Regions from separate parts of the Shewanella sp. SNU WT4 genome, predicted to be linked through region 1. Evidence: riboswitches for the same ligand, from Rfam matches in the RefSeq annotation. Region 1 holds a riboswitch; the other holds the start of a gene.
The links. Region 1 has a riboswitch for lysine ahead of lysC (lysine-sensitive aspartokinase 3). Riboswitches for the same ligand answer to the same signal wherever they lie in the genome.
Positions count from the first base shown of each region.

Region 2: it holds a riboswitch for lysine, as region 1 does, so the genes downstream of both, FJQ87_RS14610 (Na+/H+ antiporter NhaC family protein) here and lysC (lysine-sensitive aspartokinase 3) in region 1, are expected to answer to the same signal.

Region 1 covers NZ_CP041151.1:3,798,577-3,808,916, forward strand. The annotation lists gene FJQ87_RS17140 (S8 family serine peptidase) at 1-627, shown strand, start outside; gene lysC (lysine-sensitive aspartokinase 3) at 797-2,158, opposite strand; lysine riboswitch at 2,299-2,473, opposite strand; gene FJQ87_RS17150 (DUF3293 domain-containing protein) at 2,597-3,025, opposite strand; gene arcA (two-component system response regulator ArcA) at 3,617-4,333, shown strand; gene FJQ87_RS17160 (S9 family peptidase) at 4,574-6,835, opposite strand; gene FJQ87_RS17165 (class 1 fructose-bisphosphatase) at 6,987-7,979, shown strand; gene FJQ87_RS17170 (dicarboxylate/amino acid:cation symporter) at 8,149-9,393, opposite strand; gene FJQ87_RS17175 (phosphoenolpyruvate carboxylase) at 9,855-10,340, opposite strand, start outside.
Region 2 covers NZ_CP041151.1:3,242,231-3,252,570, forward strand. The annotation lists gene FJQ87_RS14590 (alkyl sulfatase dimerization domain-containing protein) at 1-1,787, shown strand, start outside; gene FJQ87_RS14595 (hypothetical protein) at 1,865-2,443, opposite strand; gene FJQ87_RS14600 (thymidine kinase) at 2,522-3,112, opposite strand; gene FJQ87_RS14605 (M3 family metallopeptidase) at 3,401-5,536, shown strand; gene FJQ87_RS14610 (Na+/H+ antiporter NhaC family protein) at 5,662-7,224, opposite strand; lysine riboswitch at 7,321-7,517, opposite strand; gene FJQ87_RS14615 (FAD-binding protein) at 7,608-8,534, opposite strand; gene FJQ87_RS14620 (electron transfer flavoprotein subunit beta/FixA family protein) at 8,535-9,284, opposite strand; gene FJQ87_RS14625 (H-NS family nucleoid-associated regulatory protein) at 9,741-10,133, shown strand; gene FJQ87_RS14630 (amidohydrolase family protein) at 10,293-10,340, shown strand, end outside.

The DNA.
Region 1 (10,340 bases):
GGCAGTGATAACGCCACCGCCGTGCTGCCACTCGTTATAGTGCCAATGAGCACGTTTGAGCAAATTAGCATTAATAGTGCGCCAAGCCATGGCCAATTAAGTGTGATTAATGCAGGCACTGTGAGATACCAAGCGCAGGCCAATTACTTTGGCACCGACTCTTTTAGCTATATAGCAACCAACGCCAATAATGAGCCGAGCCAAGCCGTGACTGTGAATTTAGTGATTAACTCAGTCAATGATGCGCCAAGTGTTAACCCTGCGCCGTTAACGCAAACCGTCAATGCTGGCGCCAGTGTCACTATCAGTGCCAACGGCAGCGATATTGATGGCGATACACTCAGCTATCAATGGCAACAAGTATCAGGCTCGCAAGTGACTATTAATGTGGATGGCGCTGGCAAGCTAAGCTTTATCGCCCCAAGTTCTGGCCCGCTAAGCTTTGCGCTTAGCGCCAGTGACGGTAAGCAAAATTCGCCGCCAGTGACAGTTAGCATTAGTATCACGCCAGCGACTTCCCCACCGACTGATAATGGCGGAGGCGGAGGCGGTAGTATGGGGAGCGCCTTACTGCTGTTAGCCTGTTTATGGTTATTGAGGCAGATAAGATCGCCAGCCCTGCGCTAGTTTGATGGGTGTTAATTTGATTGATAATGGTTGGCTTCTGGAAAGCTGGGGGTAAGCTTAAAAGTATGAACTTACGGTTTTAAAAGAAGCGCTTGGCTCAGTAATAACTGAGCCAAGCGAATTAACTAAAACGATATTCGCTAAATACTAAATACATTAAGTTTATATCTTAAGCCGCATCAAATAAGCGTTGATGCAAGGTCGCGACTAATTGCGGCACATCGGCCTCTGCCACTAACACACATAAGTTATGTGGACTCGCGCCTTGGCAAACCATGCGCACATTAATGTTTTCCAGCACCTCAAAAACCAATTTGCACACCCCAGGAGTTGTCGCAATACGATTACCGACAATCGCGACTAACGCTAACCCCTGCTCAACTTGCACCCGGCAATGCTGAGCTAATTCAGTGAGTAAATGATCGCTTAGCAAGCCTTCACCACTCGAATCTGAACCGGTTTTATCTAAGGTAAGTGCCACGTTCACTTCTGAAGTAGTAATTAAATCAACGCTTATCTTATGACGCGCTAAGGTCGCAAAGGTTTCAGCTAAGAAGCCTCGAGCATGCAACATTTGTAAACTATGCAAATTTAATAAGGTTTGATCGCGCCTTACCGCAATGGCGCGATACAAAGGCGGATTATCAATGCGATTGCGTATCCAAGTGCCACCGCGCTCTGGTTCACGACTTGAACCCACAAACACTTCAATACCGCGGCGCACCGCAGGTAAAATGGTGGCAGGATGGAGTACTTTGGCGCCAAACGTCGCCATTTCCGCCGCTTCATTAAAGCTGATTTCAGCCAGCGGCTTGGCATTAGCCGCAAGCCTTGGGTCAGTGGTATAAATACCCGCAACATCGGTCCAAATTTCAACCGCGTTGGCACCTAAGGCTTCAGCTAATAACGCCGCTGAGTAATCACTGCCACCGCGACCTAAGGTAGTAGTCATGCCGTGATCATCACTGCCAATAAAGCCTTGAGTGACGACCACTTGCTTATCGAAAAGAGGCGCTAAATGTAATTGCGCCAACTGAGCTATCATATCAATTTGTGGCTCAGCGCGGCCAAAGTGACTGTCTGTGCGCAGAATTTGCCGCACATCGAAACTAATCGCATTTACGCCTAATTCTCTTAAGGTGGCGGCAAACAATTGTGATGAACACAATTCGCCGCACGCGAGCAACTCATCTTTAAGCGCTTTAGTGCTATCTATTAATAAGCGCTCGCTCAATACGGCAATGCGACTTAATAGACCATCGATAGCGGCGGCAACATCGTTGGGACGATGCAGCGCATCTAAGATTTTATATTGAATGGCGGCGATATCTTTTAATAGCTTAAAGCGCTGCTCATCATCTGTCACAGTCGTTAATTCGACTAACAGATTAGTGACTCCCGCGGCCGCGCTCACCACCACTACACGGCGACTCGCATCATTTAAAATTATCTTGGCACTGAATGTTAAGGCATCGCTATTGGCAAGGGATGTGCCGCCAAACTTAGCGACTACTAGTTTATCGATAGACATAAATCACCCTCCAACCTATGAGCGAGGATAGACAATATATTGAGATTGTTAGACATAACACACTCCGAACCCAAAAATGTTCGAAGAGCCTGGGGCGAAATGAGATCAACAGCCTGCCAAAGCAACAGAAGGAGATAATTGCCACCAGAAGCTCTCCACCTAAACTCAGGTGACAATCAGTGGGATTCAGCCCACTTGACCGCAATCAGCACTCACATTCGTGCGTCTCACTCGGCGTTGCTCCCCCTTCGCAATAATAATCAGGGAATGTGCCCTTATTATTGCGTACCTGGTCAACGCGCCTCTTCTGAATGTTCATTACAATGAACACCTGAACGTTAACAATTGTTTATACTCGAGGTCAACAAAAAACAAAGAAGGTCAAAAAATAACTTGTGTTGATGATCAATAGAAAATTAACAATGCCCAGATTAAGTGTCAGCTATAGCTAGGTAACTCATTGACTAAGGTTACGCGCTCACTAAAAGCGCCTAAATCAAGCCGAGAATTAGCATCGCTACAGCTAAATAACCCCAGACGATTACCACTCACATAATAAATGGCTAATTGTTGCCAACGCCGCCCCAAATCTAAGGCTTCAGCTAAAGGTAAAATTACCGCCCAACTCGCCTCAACATGAGATAAATCTGGGCTAGCCCCAAGAATGCGCCGATATGGCACTCTTAGCTCATCAATATCTTGTTGCAATTGCCTATCATAGAGGCGGTTTTGACCGGGTAAATGAGGTACACCTAAAGGGTTGGCCGCGGTAATAATGGCAAAATCAATACTGGGGGTTAGCGCTTGTGTTAATAAGAACACACTACTCTGATAAGCCCGCCACAGCTCAATTGTGATCTGTGTCATAGACAAAAACCTTTTAATGAACAAAAATGCATCCACAGTTTAGTCTGCTTTAGCAGCAAATTCAGAAAAACTGGCTCAAGCTCACTATGGCAACCCCTTGGTCATGGTGCTTTTGCAAACAATTTTTGCAAAAATTGATTAAGATTACGTCACTTCATGATTTTTTTAACAATTAATTTGTTAACAAATGCCTAAAACGAGTACACTATTAGGGTTGATTAGCTAACCACCATCCTAGGGCGTCAACACCGACACTCACATTTCACGAATCGGTTTAAAAGGATGGCAACTCAGTTGCAATGAAACTCACTTTTGAATTGATGATTTAATAACCTTCACAAACCTACAACTGTGAGGGAACTTATTTCGTTAATTGTTACTCGAAGTGTAAGCAACTATCGTATTTTCCCTGGGAGTTTCAAAAAACTCCATGGATATTGCAGATTTTACTAACCTTATACAGTGCTGTTTAGCCCCTTCAATTATTGATAGGGACTGGCTAGTTGTTATTGCAATTTAGCTGAGTGAAATATTGACTCGTGACTGTTTATCGTTAGCGATAATTTGATTAAATTTTTTTAGGTAAATGACATGCAAAACCCGCACATTCTGATCGTTGAAGATGAAGCAGTTACCCGCAATACGCTGAGAAGTATTTTTGAAGCAGAAGGATATGTGGTAACTGAGGCCAATGATGGCGCAGAAATGCATAAAGCCCTGCAGGAAAATAAAATCAACCTGGTGGTGATGGATATTAACTTGCCTGGTAAAAATGGTTTGCTGTTAGCGCGCGAATTGCGTGAAATCAACAACATTGGCCTGATTTTCTTAACTGGCCGTGACAATGAAGTTGATAAAATCTTAGGTTTGGAAATTGGCGCTGATGATTATATCACTAAGCCATTCAACCCAAGAGAATTGACCATTCGTGCTCGCAACCTGCTGACTCGCGTAAGCAGCACTGGCCAAGACGTTGAAGAAAAGAGTTCAGTTGAATTCTACCGCTTCAATGGCTGGTCTTTGGAAATCAACAGCCGCTCATTAGTGAGCCCGCAGGGCGAATCATACAAGCTGCCACGCAGTGAGTTCCGCGCTATGCTGCACTTTGTTGAGAACCCAGGTAAGATTCTGAGCCGCGCTGACTTACTGATGAAGATGACTGGTCGTGAGCTTAAGCCACACGATCGTACTGTTGACGTGACGATTCGTCGTATCCGTAAGCATTTCGAAAGCCAGCCTGATACTCCAGAAATCATCGCCACCATTCATGGTGAAGGCTACCGTTTTTGCGGTAACTTAGAAGATTAATCACTTAGGTGATACAAAAAGCCGCTATGATTAGCGGCTTTTTATTGGCTTACATTTAGGTTTTTGTTTAAAGCTTTTATTAATGAAGCCTTTAAGCCCTTATTAAGTCAGTCATTAAGCAAAGAATTAAGCCAGAAAACTAACTCTGAAAATAATCGCTAAAAATAATCGCCAACGATAAACGTTATTAAAGCGGCGATTAGCCGCCTTAATACTTTAAGCTAAACGCCTTAGGGCAGTTTATAACTCACGGTCAAGAAAATCCGCAATCGATAGATATAAATGACTGCGCACCGCATTGCCCTGCATTGAATGCTTTGAGCCAGGATAATCAATCATTTGGAATAACTTGCCTTGATCTTGTAAGGCCTTATAAACCCGCGTGCTATTTTCAAACAACACATTATCATCCGCCATACCGTGATACATCAATAAACCTCTGTCATATTGGCCCACATAAGGCAATACCGAGGCGCGCTGATATCCAGCTGCATTAGTCTGCGGATGCCCCATATAACGCTCAGTATAATGCGTATCATATAGACTCCAATCTGTGACTGGCGCCCCTGAAATCGCAACTTTAAAATCCTGCGGCGCTTTAAACTTACTCATTAACGCCATATAACCGCCATAGCTATGACCAAAAATAGCAATCCGATCATCGGCCACATAAGGTAAATTACGCAGATATTTAACCCCAAGCTGCTGATCGATAACTTCAAGTTCGCCTAAGTTTTGATAAATCACCTGCTCAAATCGAGTACCGCGATTAGCACTGCCGCGATTATCTAATTGAAAGACTAAATAGCCGCGCTGCAATAAATGCTGCGTAAAATAATCATGATTACTCCAGCTGTTAGTCACTAATTGTGCATGGGGGCCGCCATAAACCCGCACAACTACAGGATATTGCTTAGTTGCATCAAAATCTGCGGGCTTAAATAAGCGGTACACTAAGGCTTGACCATCAGCAGCCGCTAAGGTACCAAACTCTGGCAATTGCCATAAACCAAAATAGGGATACAAAGGATGCTGTTTATCAACCGTATTTTGCTCAACCCAAGTTAATAACTTGCCAGCGCCATCATGTAAACTCACCTGAGGCGGCTGCGCAAGGGAACTAAAGTAATCAAGATAAATAGCGCGGTTTTTAGCAAATACTGGGGCGTGCGTGCCAGCACGCACGCCAACATCTTCAATGGCACCCGAGGCTATGGCAACCCGATAAATTCGGCTTTCAATGACAGTATCTTTACGGCCAGTAAAATACACCCAACCATTGGCTTCATCGACATATTCAATCTTATCCACCGCCCACTCGCCAGAGGTTAATGGCTTTTGCAATTGACCTTTAGCGTCATACAGATATAAATGCTTATAGCCACTGCGCTCTGACGCCCAAATAAACCCTGATGGGGTTAAAAAAGTTAAATCGTCATTGAGGTTAATCCAAGCATCACTCTTTTCCGTGAGTAAGGTTACGGCGCTCAATGTCGTCAATGCTTGCGACTCTGTTGCTGCCGGTTTCAAACTGGCTAAGCGTAAATCTAACTGCTGCTGACTGCGATTTTGCCACTGAAAACTTAAACCAGAAGCATCAGGCAACCAGTCGACTCGCGCCAAATAACCATTGGTATCAGCACCTAAATCCAGCCAAGTCGTTTTTCCAGAGCCCAGAGATAACACGCCAAGCTCAATCAACACATTGGCCTTGCCCGCATAAGGGTAGCGCTGCTCAGTGAGCTTAATGCCGTCAGCATAAATCTCATTACGCGTAACTAATTCCACAGGCGATTCATCAATGCGGGTATAGGCAAGCGCGCTATCATCGGGCGCCCACCAGTAACCTGTCATGCGCCCCATTTCTTCTTGGGCCACAAATTCAGCCATGCCATTTTTAATGTGCTCGCCACCATCAAAGGTCAGTTGGCGTTCGCTGTTTGTGGCTAACTCATAAATAAACAAATTTTGATCTTTAATGTAAGACACAAATTTGCCTTGGGGCGACACTTTGGCATCGGTGGCAAACCCTGTAATTGCTAAGGGTTGTAATTGCTCTGTATTAACTTGATATAAATACAGATTGCCGGCGGAAGGTATAAGCACACTCTTGCCATCGCTCGACCAGTCATATTCCATAATGCCGGCGCCATAAATACGTTGGCGCTCACGCCGAGCTTTTTCTTCGTCAGATAACTCGTTAGCTTTAAGTAAACTGGCATCGAGTAAACGTGAATGTTTACCTGAGCTTATCTCCATCTGCCACAAATCAAAAAAATGCTGATTATCACTGCGCGGTGCTAAATAAGTTACTCGCTGACCATCAGGGGATAATTTTAGCCCGCGCGGACTATTGCCTTCTAAAGCTGGCGAGTCATGCATTCTGGCAATGGCTAAGGGGGTCGAATCTCCCATAGGCGCGGTTAATGCGGGGGTAAGCGCCTCGGCAGAGAGCGCAAAGGGCATGGCAAGCGCTGCCAGCGGGATCCATTTTTTAGTCATTATTATTCCCTGATGATTTTATCTTCGCCTGATTCTGCCTGAATTTGGGTAAAAACCAAACTCTGTCGCTGAATTTTACTTTTGTCTGCGTTATTATCCGCACCATCTCGCGTGAATGACCCTATTTTAATAATGAAAATGAGGATTTCAGATGCAAACCTTGACTCAAGTGCTAGCTTCACAGCCACTTAACGCTTCACTGACGCAAGTCATACACACTCTGGCTAACAGTGCTAAAGACATTAGCAGCGCCGTTAGACAAGGCGCACTTGCCGGCGTACTTGGTGCGACAGAGCAAGAAAACGTGCAAGGTGAAACTCAGAAAAAACTGGATATCATCACTAACGACATGCTCAAAGATGCCTTAGCCCAAGACAGCCATGTCAAAGCCTTAGCCTCTGAAGAAGAAGATGATATCGTTGCCTTAAATAGCCAAGGCAGTTATTTAGTGTGTTTCGACCCACTGGATGGCTCATCAAACATTGATATTAACTCCTTAGTTGGCACTATTTTTTCTGTACTGCCAGCGCCAGCAGGGGATGTGAGCGCTAAGAGTTTCTTGCAATCTGGCCGCGCCCAAGTGGCTGCCGGTTATGTCCTTTATGGGCCGTCAACTATGTTGGCCTTAACCACAGGTCATGGCGTGCAACTGTTCACCTTAGATCCAAGCACCAATGAATTTCTACTGACTGACGCCGCCATGAGCATCAGCCCAGACACCAGCGAATTTGCCATTAACATGTCAAACCAGCGTTTCTGGGAAGCGCCAATGCAAAGTTATATCAGTGACTTATTGCTGGGTAAAATTGGCCCGCGTGAGCGCAACTTCAATATGCGCTGGATTGCGGCTATGGTGGGCGACGTGCACCGCGTATTATGTCGCGGCGGGATTTTTACTTACCCGGCTGACAACAAAGACTCTAAAAAACCTTTTAAGCTGCGCCTTATGTATGAAGCCAACCCTATGGCATTCTTGGTAGAGCAAGCGGGCGGCGTAGCCTCAACCGGTTATGAAACCATTTTAGATATTGAGCCACAGCATATTCATGAGCGCGTAGCCGTTATTTTAGGCTCAGCCAACGAAGTGAATGCCTGCCTTGAATATCATGGCCAGCATTACGATGACCAAGAGCCCGAGTGCTAATAAATAGTGCTAATAAATAGTATGTGAACTCAATGGAAATCCGGCCAGTGCCGGATTTTTTATTGCAGCCTAAAGTGAGTTAAACCATAAATGGAACCGTGAATTGAGGCGAATTAAGCCGCTAATTTAAGCGCCCATTAAAGTGCTAATAGATAACTGCTTACCCCAATCAAACTCCCTGCGCGCTATTATGCTGTTTTTCGGTTTGCTCGACGATGGTCAACACCGCCGTATCCCCCACCACATTGCATGAGGTTAAAATCATATCAATCAAACGGTCGAGCGCAGCCACCAAGGCAAAGGCTTCAATGGGTAAGCCCATTTGATAGATAAGCACACCTATCATCACCATACCGCCGCCAGGCACGCCGCCTGCACCTACTGATAGCAAGAACACGCTAAACAACACGGTTGGTACTTGCTCCAAGGTAATTGGCATACCAAAAGCATTGGCAATAAAGAAAATGGCAACGGTAATGTAAATCGACACCCCGCCCATGTTCATAGTCGCGCCAAGCGGCACCCCAAAACCTGCCACGGCGTGGCTCACGCCAAGTTTGTCGGTTAAGGTGCGCATGGTGACTGGTATGGTGGCGTTTGAGCTGGCAGTTGATAATGAAAACAGTATCTGCTCACGGGTTTGGCGCCTAAATTCAGCGGCGCTAATGGGAGTAAATATACCAACGGCGGCGGGATACACCACAAACACCCACAACACTAACAAGCCAATATTAAGCAGCAAATATTGCAGCAAACTAGTAAATACTGCGGCATCTAACGTAGCGCCTAACTTAAACATCAAACAAAACACCCCAATAGGCGCTAGCGACATCACCACGCCAATCAGTTTCATCATTATGCTATTTAGGATTTGAAAACCGTTAACCGCACCAACTACGCTCTCGCCCATGGATTTCATCACGCCGCCAAAGAGCAGTGCCATAAAAATGATTTGCAGCATGTTGCCCGAGGTAAAGGCAGCGATAGGATTGCTCGGCACTATATTGACTATCAAGGTCATTAAACTTGGCAGCTCAGTCGAGCTTAATGTCACCTCGGCGCCACTGCGCATATCAACCCCAGAGCCTGGGTTAATCAGCATGACCACAGCAAAAGCGGCGCCTATGGAAAGCACAGTATTAATCACATAAAAACTAAAGGTTTTGGTACCTAAGCGGCCAAAACTTTGCAAATCTTGCAGCTCACACACGCCGCACACTATGGAGACAAAGACTAAGGGCACCACCAGCAGCATGATCATGTTGACGAACATAGTGCCTATGCCACCGGCCAACACCACCAAGTCATCGCCAAAGAAGCCAATATCACTTAAGAAATATTGCACTACTAAGCCTAAGCACAGACCCAAAAGTAACCCCAAAAAGATACGAACTGATAATGAACGACTAGTCATATAACCCCTTCAAACAGCAGAAGTGCCCGTTTTTATTATTATTTTTTATGTTTGTAGGTCTTGGATAGTGAAACATGCGGCCATAAATTTCAACCCAAAAAACCAACAAGCAAGCAACCAAAGCTTAAACGCAGCAATCACAAAAGAAGTAATGCTTTGATTTTAAATAAAATTATATAAGTCTAACTTTGTACTAAAAACAATCATGAGTGTCAGTGTGGGCTAAGCGCTTGCTTTAACAGTAATAACTTAACGATCAACCAGTGAAAACAACTAAAGCGAGCATCATTAAAGGTGAAATAAGCTAGCGATAGTAAATTCGCTAGTCTTGGGATGAGATTTAACGCGATTAATGAGTGCAATACACTGCTAAATTTTGTTCAATAAAAAAGCAGTCATTGACTGCTTTTTCTTAAATCGCTTAGTGCTAAAGGCCTAGATGATGGCCAAATGTAAATGGTTTACGCCATCCACAACTCCACATCGTGAATGATAAAATTACCTGTATATACAGGATGATTATCACCTATTGGCTCAAGCTCGAAAAATTGGCGATACTCATCGGCCAAGCCGTCATAGCCACAAATCACTTGATATAACCACGCTTCACTGCCCCAAGTAAGCTGCTGCGCTTGCAGATATTCAAGCGCCGATTGGCGCACACCTGAATCAATCACGGCCATGAAATATTGCTCAACCGCGAGTTTCAGCGGGTCGTCAGCCACAGTAAAATCATCATTTTCGCCAAGGGACATTAATTGCGGCTCAGCGTTCGCCTTATCAGCCAAGTTTAAATGACTAATACTTTTGATTTTAGAGACGATTTCAAGCAAATCGGTTTCATGCAGGCTGTTATGCACATCCACATGGGCTGGGGCTAAAATGGCATCGGCGCGATTAAACAAATTGGCTATCTGTTGGTGAGCCACATGATTTTCAACCCGATA
Region 2 (10,340 bases), 560 kb from region 1:
ATAAGCAAATCCCAGCCGAAAAAGGTGGGGTGGCTTGGGATATGGGCAGCTACGATTGGTTATTAGAGGGCAAAGAATTTGACAGCATTCATCCCTCTTTGCAGCGCCAAGCGGTATTAAATATGGCTTATGGTCTTTATGAAGTCATGGCGGATAAAATTTATCAAATTCGCGGCTTCGATCTTGCCAATATCACCTTTATTAAGAGCGATAACGGCTGGATAGTTTTCGACCCATTAACCGCGAAAGAAACCGCGGCAGCAGCGCTAGCATTTATCAATCAAACCTTAGGCGAGCGCCCTGTGGTGGCCGTGGTGTATTCACATTCTCATGCCGACCATTTTGGTGGTGTCCGCGGCGTGGTGGATGAGGCCGATGTTAAATCTGGCAAGGTCAAAGTCATAGCCCCCGAGGGCTTTTTGCAACATGCGGTATCAGAAAACGTCTATGCGGGTAATGCTATGACCCGCCGCATGTTTTTCCAATACGGCGTATTACTGCCGCGCAGTCCATTTGGTCATGTCGACCAAGCCATAGGTAAAAATACTGCCGCCGGTAATATTGGCCTCATAGCCCCTAACACTACCATCAGTGAGCCATTTGAAACCTTGACTATCGATGGCATTACTATGGAGTTTCAAAATACACCGGGCACAGAAGCGCCCGTGGAAATGAACACTTATTTTCCGCAGATGAATGCATTTTGGGCGGCGGAGAATATCACAGGCACAGTGCATAACATCTATACCCTGCGCGGCGCATTAGTGCGTGATGCACTGCAATGGTCAAAAGGTATCAACGAAGCCTTGTATCGCTACGGCACCAACGCCGATGTGATGTTTGCATCACACAGCTGGCCACGTTGGGGCAATGATCGCATCCAAGAAATCATGCGCGCCCAGCGCGACATTTATGCCAATCTTAATAATGAAGTGCTGCACTTGGCCAACCAAGGCGTCACCATTAATGAAATCCACAACCAATATAAACCGCCTAAGAGTTTGCAAGATCAATGGGCTGCCCATAGTTATCATGGCTCTGAAGCCCACAATAGCCGCGCGGTCATTAATCGCTACTTAGGCTATTGGGATGGTAATCCTGCCACCTTAATTCCATTGTCACCGTCAGACTCAGCGCCCTTATATGTCGAAATGATGGGTGGGAGCGCTAAAATTTTAGCTAAAGGTCAAGAGCTGTATGACAAGGGTGACTATAAGCTAGCGCAAGAGATAGTAAATAAGTTGGTATACGCTGAGCCTGATAACCGCCCGGCTAAAAATTTACTCGCCGATGTGTTTGAGCAAATTGGTTATCAGCAAGAAAGTAGCAGTGTACGGAACAGCTTTTTAGCGGCGGCCTATGAATTACGCTCTGGTATTCCACAAGGTAATGCGCCCAAAACCGCCAGCCCAGATTTAACTAAGGCCATGTCAACGGACTTATGGTTAGATTTTCTAGGGGTGCGGCTTGATAGCAAAAAAGCCGAAGGCAAACAGTTTGTTATTAATCTGATATTGCCTGATGTGCACGAGCAATACGTCATAGAACTTAGCAATGGCACACTCACCAATATCAAAGGGGTGCAAGCTAAGGAGCCAGATTTGACCTTAACCATCAAGCGCAGCGATTTAGAAGCGGTCATCATGGCGAGCCAAAGCTTTGACGATCAAATCAAGGCGGGCAAGGTAAAACATAGCGGGGAATTGCAACACTTTAAGGATTTACAAAGTTTGATGGTGGCCTTTAGCCCTAACTTTGAACTTATTCCTGGTACTAAGCAGCCTTAATTTCGGCAGTTCTAATCTCAGCAACAATAAACTCAACAACAATAACCACAGCAGAGGTCACTCGATTAGAGTGACCTCTATTCCAGCCCAATAACCTGCTCTACGGGTATTTCTAACTCATTATCAATACGCACAAAATGCTGACTTTGACGGCGATACACTGCCGTTAATTGGCCATAATGGTGTTGCACTTGACCAAAGTGATCACGCCACCGCCACTGCCGCCATTCTTGCTGCGCGACTAAATGCTTAAACTGCTTGAGCCTAAGTGTATCAAGCCGATTCACATCGCCAAAATGACTCATCAACCAAGTTTCAAGCGCGAGCACAGTGCGACTATCCCGCGATGGCCACTCTAACGCTTCGATAGATAATGGATCTACGCCATACATCTCAGGTTGATTGCCACTGGTGACTATCAAGAAACTATGATTGGCCTGCAAATGGCTATTATTGCCAAGGAAGGGAGTTAACAGGCTCATGGTTTGCACTATGGCATCTATGGGGATAGTAGGGGATTTTATCCCTAAGATAAGTAAACCGGTTTGAGGCCAGTATTCACAGACTTGTACGTGCCAAGCATGGCTACGTAAATAGAGAAGTAAGGGCGCATCATCCGCTAACGCTAGCCCTTGAATATATGCTTGTCTAATCACCTTGCTATCCTTATTGGTGATGCTCGCAGGCGACCGGCGAAGAGCGCGCCATCCGTTGGCGCGCTAACTTAATAAAGGTTAGCCTTGAATATCGTCCCAAATCAATTCACGAAAATGGTTACGACACACAGACTCATAGCTCTCATTGCCGCCAATGGCCACTTGCTCGCCTTCGCGTAACGCTTTGCCGTTACCATCAAGACGCACCACCATGTTGGCCTTACGGCCGCAATGACAAATGGTTTTCAATTCGACTAATTTATCGGCCCAAGATAACAAGTATTGGCTACCGACAAACAATTCGCCCCTAAAATCGGTGCGCAGGCCATAACACAATACTGGGATATCAAGCTTATCAACCACATAGGCTAATTGGCGCACTTGCTCTTTACTTAAGAACTGGCTCTCATCCACTAACACACAGTGAATGTGCTGCTGCTGATGCGACTCGCCAATTAATTTCACTAAATCATCATCGCCACTAAAGACTTGCGCTTCAGACTCGATACCAATTCTGGATGCCACTTTACCCACGCCATAACGGTTATCTATGGATGCCGTCATCACTAAGGTGTGCATGCCACGTTCGCGGTAATTATAAGATGATTGCAGTAATGATGTAGATTTACCGGCATTCATCGCCGAGTAGTAAAAATATAGCTGTGCCAATGGCCGACTCCTCTCGCTCTAATGCCCTATTGTAACCACAAGCCTGCAATAAATCATCCGCGTTAATGACTAGCTATTTCACGATATTGACCATCTTTTTATTGCCAGAACATGCATAAATCAAACCTTCTTGAATTCGCACAAGCAAAACAACAAGATGCGACAGCTGATTACATAATTAACATTAACGAGTTACCGTGTTAACCTCACTAAGCACCGACAAATAAGAGTGCGACACATAAATCTTATGCTGTCTTAAAAAAAATCATAGAACGGAAGTATACTCTCATGCATAAAACCTTGATTGCGCTAGCCATAGGCGCAGCGTTAAGCCTTACTGCTTGCCAAGTAAACCAAGCCAATTCACCCGCACAGGTGCAACAAATGCAGCAAAACCCACTCCTTCAAGTCAGTCACTTGCAATACCAAGCGCCGGACTTTAGCCAAATTAACGATGAGCATTTCGCTCCGGCCTTAACTCAAGGCATGGCAGAGCAATATGCAGAAATTCTGACTATTGCCAACAATCCAGCAGCGCCAACCTTTGACAATACCTTAGTGGCGATGGAGCGCAGCGGCGCCCTATTAACTCGCGCTTCCGCGGTGTTTTATAACTTAGCCGGTTCCAACACTAATGATGTCTTGCGCCAAGTGCAATCTGACATGGCGCCCAAAATGGCCGCGCATTCTGACAATATCAATCTCAACCCTGAACTCTTTGCGCGGATTGAAACTCTGTACCATCAGCGTTTAAGTTCTGGATTAACCCCTGAGAAAATTCGCTTAGTTGAGGTCTATCATCAGAATTTTGTATTGGCGGGCGCCAAACTGAATGAAGAGCAAAAGCTTAAAATACGTGAGCTCAATAAAGAGCATTCCAGTCTCACCAATGAATTTGGCCAACGCATTATGCGCGGCAGTAAAAGTGCGGCTGTATTAGTGACTGATAAGAATTTGCTCGCAGGTTTAACTGATGCACAAATTCGCGCGGCAGCAGCCGATGCTAAAGCCGCTGGCTTTGATGGCCAATATCAGCTGCAAATCACCAACACCACGCGCCAACCTATATTGGCAAACCTTGATAACCGCGAGTTACGCCAGCAAATTTGGCAAGCATCGGCCGAGCGCGGTTTAAGTGGTGATGATGAAACCGCATCTATAGTGTCACGCTTGGCGCAGTTACGCAGCGAGCGCGCGCAGTTACTGGGCTTTGATAATTGGGCCAGTTACCGCTTAGCGCCGCAAATGGCTAAAACGCCAGAAGCTGTGTATTCCATGTTTGGCTCTATGGTGCCGGCGGTAGTAGCTAATACCAAGCAAGAAGCCGCTGCCATTCAAGCCATGATAAAAAGCACAGGTGGCGATTTCACCCTCAAGCCATGGGACTGGGAATACTATGGCGAAAAAGTGCGTCAACAGCAGTTTGATCTCGACGAAGCCAGTATCAAGCCTTACTTTGAGTTCGAGCGGGTATTAACCGATGGCGTGTTCTTCACCTTAGAGCAACTCTACGGTGTCACTATGCAGCCAAGACCGGATTTACCTGTGTATCATCCTGACGTGAAAGCCTATGAGATGTTTGATAGCGATGGCACTAGCATGGCGATTTTCTATGCCGATTACTTTGCCCGTGAAGGCAAGCGTGGCGGCGCATGGATGAGTTCATTCGTGAATCAATCAAGCTTATTAGGTAATAAGCCTGTGGTAGTTAACGTGATGAACATTAAGAAAGCGCCGGACGGTGAGCCGACCTTTGTTAGCTATGATGAAGTCAGTACCATGTTCCACGAAATGGGTCATGGCACCCATGGTATGTTCTCTAAAGTGACTTACCCAAGTTTATCGGGCACAGCGGTATCACGCGACTTCGTAGAGTTTCCATCGACCTTTGAAGAAGATTGGTCAGCGCATCCTAAGGTACTTGCTAATTACGCTAAGCACTATCAGACCGGTGAACCTCTGCCAGCTGAGTTGTTAGAAAAACTCTTAGCTTCACGCAGCTTTAACCAAGGCTTTGATACCTTAGAGTATATGGCCGCCGCCTTAGTGGATATGGAGTGGCACTCACTGCCAGCGGATGCGCCGCTGCAAGATGTCGCGAGCTTTGAAGCCAATGCCCTTAAAAAGCACGGTTTAGCCATTGAAGCCGTGCCGCCACGTTATCGCTCAGCCTTTTTCGCCCACACCTTCGCCGGAGGCTATAGCGCCAGCTATTACGCTTATATGTGGAGTGAGATTTTAGCGGCCGATGCGTTTGCCTATGTGCAAACCCAAGGCGGTTTGAATCGCGATATCGGCATGAAGTTTCGTAAAACTATTCGAGAAGTCGGTAACTCAGTAGCGCCCATGGAAGCTTATCAAAACTTCCGCGGCCAAGCGCCAACCACACAAGGGATACTTGAGCGCCGCGGCCTGACCCAATAAAGGGAAAGACACAGATAGCGCTCATCAGTAACCAGCACCCATAAAAAAACGCAACCTCAGAGTTGCGTTTTTATTGAAAGCGTTGAGCAGTGATTACGGCTTGAATCGTGTTCTAAACCAAGCGCTTAACTGCGACCTACCTTAATTTTAAGGGCAATCACACTCAAGACAAACAAGACGCTACAAGTGGCAAAACCCGCCGCCACAGATTCAGTGAAACCAAGTACGGTATAACCTATCATGCTGATCACAGCCACTATCAGCGCATAAGGCAACTGAGTCACTACGTGATCAATATGATGACAACCCGCGCCTGTGGACGACAAAATCGTGGTATCAGAAATCGGTGAACAATGATCGCCAAACACGGCGCCCGCTAACACTGAGGCTAACATAGGTAGCATCATGCTCACATGGCTACCCATGGCCATATCGGCGGCAATTGGCAACATAATGCCAAAGGTGCCCCAGCTAGTGCCAGTAGCAAAAGCGGTTAAGCCTGCCAATACAAACATTACTGCTGGCAACATGGCAAATGGAATATTGCCATTAGCTAAGCTTGCCATGTACTTACCTGTTTCTAACTGACCAATTACGCCAGCAATAGTCCAAGCGAACAGTAAGATATAAATTGCAGGCAGCATAGACAGCGCGCCTTGAGTCATACCCTTAAGCACTAACTTGGTATCTACCTTCTGCATCATCACGCCAATCAGAGTGACCACAAAACCAAAACAGGCACCAAAGAATAACGATGAACTTACTGAAGTATTTTCAAAGGCTTTGATGATATCAAAAGCTATACCTTTTTCAGTCAATACGTCGGCGCCAGAGCTCACCATAAAATACAAGGTGGCGGCAACTAATGAGCCAATAGGTAAGAATAACCCCAGTACTTTACCGGTATCTGCCTCAGGTAAATCCATATTGGCGCCTGGCGGCGTACCTTTGCTTTCATCCCACAGCTCACCTTTTTGTGCCAGCTGCTCATGGCGACGCATAGGGCCGATATCTAGGCCAAACATGGCCACACAAATCAGCAGTAACAAGGCGAAAATGGCGTAGAAGTTCATTGGTATCATTTGGATAAAGATACTTAAATGACCAGAATCGGCAATGCCATGAGTCGTTAAAATACCGCCAATCAAGGCAATAATATAAGCGCCCCAGCTAGACACAGGCGAAATCACGCACACAGGCGCCGCAGTAGAATCAAGCAGATAGGCTAATTTAGCCCGCGACACATAATAACGGTCAGTTAACGGACGACACACACTACCCACGACCAGTGAGTTGAAGTAGTCATCAATAAACACCACACAGCCTAGCAATATGGTTAATAATTTGGCGTCACGTTTGCTGCGAATACGCGCGCGCGCCCAATCAGCAAAGGCGCGAGCGGCGCCACTGACAGTAATCAATGCGGTGATCATGCCAAGCAGAACTAAGAAGCCCAGAATATATAAATTCCAGCTGTTGAATGCGCCATCAACCCATACCAGCGCAGTAACTTTACTCGCAAGATAACTGGCACTGGTCAGAGGGGTGAAATCGGTGAGCAGTAAGCTGCCCAAGATAATACCCACACCAAGGGAAACTAATACTCTGCGGGTAATTACCGCCAGTAAGATTGCAACCACAGGAGGCAAAAGTGAAAGTGCCGAATCGGCATAAGTTAATACTGTCATTATTATTGTCTTCGCTGAATACGAATGGAGGCAACTGAACTGGTGACACAGTATCACTCAAATAATCGGGATGATTATGAGTGATCAAACACCTGTCCTATCAATAGCGCTCCATAGTAAATAAACCCCGTCACCCTGACAGGAATACTATGGCAGTGTTGCTCCTTTCGGACACAACCCCAGCAGCCGACCTTGATGAGTACAACTACTTCGGCGCTAACTCCTTTTATGAACACTCTTAGGCATCACCCTAATGTTCACTACTTTTAGCTAGCGCAACCTCTACTTCAAAGGACGTCTGAAAAACGACGTGACGCACATAAAAACATAAGCGGTATTGCAATTGCTAACCCAATACCGCTTAACGTGACTAATGTCACAGATTAAATGGAATTAATCAACTCAGGGATAGCTTCAAACAAGTCAGCGGTTAATCCGTAATCAGCCACTTGAAAAATCGGCGCGTCGGCATCTTTGTTGATGGCAACTATCACTTTTGAGTCTTTCATACCGGCTAAATGCTGAATTGCACCCGAAATACCGACAGCAATATAGAGGCTTGGCGCCACAATTTTACCGGTTTGACCGACTTGTAAATCGTTAGGCACAAAACCCGCATCCACGGCCGCGCGCGAGGCACCGAGCGCCGCCCCTAACTTATCGGCCAATTGCTCAAGCAAAGCAAAGTTCTCACGACTACCCACACCGCGTCCACCAGAGACCACTATGTTGGCACTAGCAAGTTCTGGGCGGCTTGACACTGTTAATTCCTGGGATAACCACTGACTCATAGGCGCAAACACTTTATCAAGCGCTTGAATAGGCGCTTGGCTATCTTGGCTCGCACTGGCAGCAAACGCACTAGCGCGCACAGTAATGACGTTGACGGCGTCCAAGCTTTTAACTGTCGCTAAGGCATTACCCGCATAAATTGGACGCACGAAGGTATCTTTATCAAGCACTTCGATAATTTCAGACACTTGCGCGACATCCAGTAACGCCGCCACTCGAGGTAAACAGTCTTTGGCTATGCTAGACGCTGATGCCACTATGTGAGTGTAATTCGCGGCGATATCGACAATTAACTTACTAAGGTTTTCAGGTAATTGCTTTGCGTAAACGGCGTTATCGGCCACTAACACTTGCGCAGTGCCCACCAATTTCGCAGCATATTTAGCCACTTCGCTACATTCAAAGCCTGCGACTAATACATGGATATCTGCGCCCATGGCTTTAGCGGCGGTTAAGGCTTTGGCGGTATCGGCTTTGAGCGAGACGTTATCATGTTCTGCTATCAGGAGTATGGCCATTTAGATCACCTTTGCTTCATGCTTTAATTTTTCCACCAGCTCAGCCACCGAGCTTAGCATTACGCCTGCTTGTCTTTGGGCTGGCGCCTTTACATTAATCACTTGCTGATGAGCTTTTAAGGTCACCCCAAGAGCCTCAAGGCTAAACACGTCAAGCACCTTACGCTTAGCTTTCATAATATCGGGTAATTTGGCATATCTTGGCTCATTTAAGCGTAAATCCGCTGACACTACGGCCGGCAATGGCAGACTCAGATGCTGCAAGCCACCATCGATTTCACGAGTTACCAATAATTGCCCACCTTCATGTTTAACCACAGAGGCAAAACAAGCTTGAGGAATATCTAATAAGGCCGCGACCATTTGCGCCGTTTGATTATTGTCGCCATCAATGGATTGCTTACCTAATAACAGTAAGTCGGCACGCTCTTGTTGCTGCACTGCCACTAAACATTTGGCGATATCGATTGGTAATAAAGTATCTAGTGCTTCTACATGAATACCGCGATCAGCGCCTAAAGCCATGGCGGAGCGAATTTGTTCTTGGCACGCTTTATCACCGACAGTGACTACGACGACTTCCGTCGCAACGCCAGCTTCTTTTAAACGTACAGCCTCTTCAACCGCTATTTCACAAAATGGGTTCATGGCCATTTTTAAGTGATTGGTATCAACGCCTGAGCCGTCACTTAAGACTCTTACTTTGACGTTTGAATCCACCACACGCTTAATCGGCACCAAAATTTTCATGGTTCATCCTTTATTGTGCTTTAAAAAAGTTCCAGCAAAGCTTTGCTATGCCTGTTCTATCTATGAGTATCACTTTACGCATTGTTGACGTTAACGTCAACTAGAGTTAACAAGATGTTAATTTGCAATATTCGCCACTGAGATAAACCAAGAGATAAAAAAGAAATGATGACTTAATAATAAATTAAGTCATTTTTAGAGTGACCTTAGCCACTTTTTGATGAAAGCTTATTCAGGATTTAAATAGCCAAATTCAGCAGATGTGACTCATTGATGCCTTAAAATAATCTTATTTAGCGTATTTAATGATAGCATTCCTGCAATAACGCCGACTTTTTATAATTTATTATCTTTTTTTTATGTTTTTAATTAAGTTTTATTTGATTACTATCTTATAAGTTTCTATTATTTACCCAGTTGTTATAATCATAAATAAATGAATTGAGTGGAAAACCTATGAGTGAATTCTTAGAAGTACTAACCCATGCTCGTCGCTTCAAAGCCAACGTAAAAGATTTATCTTTAGATGAATTACGTGAAGTGGCTGAAAAACTGCACGCTATTATTGCTGATCGTGAAGCAAGTGCTGAAGAAGAAAATGCATTAATGGCAGAGCGTATCGCTAAAATTGAAGAAATCCGCAAGCAAATGCTGGAAGTGGGTTTATCAATTGACGATTTAGGCGTTGTTGCTGTTAAGACTCAAACCAAGAAGCGCGCCCCTCGCCCAGCTAAATATACTATTACTGTTGGCGGCGAAGTGATTACTTGGACCGGCCAAGGCCGTATGCCTAAAGTGTTCGCTAATGAAGTAAGCAAAGGCCGTAATATGGATGACTTCTTAATCTAACCATTAAGTTGTGATACCACTAAAAACCCACCCATAGGTGGGTTTTTTTGTATCTATTAATTTGTATAAAATAGTTACAATTAAACTCGACATAAGATACCAATTCCACTTCAAGTCCGTTAACATCTGCCACACATTTACAGCTAACTAGCACTCCTTATGAGCTCTCGTCGTTATTGGTTAATCAGTTTATGTCTGTTGAGTTTA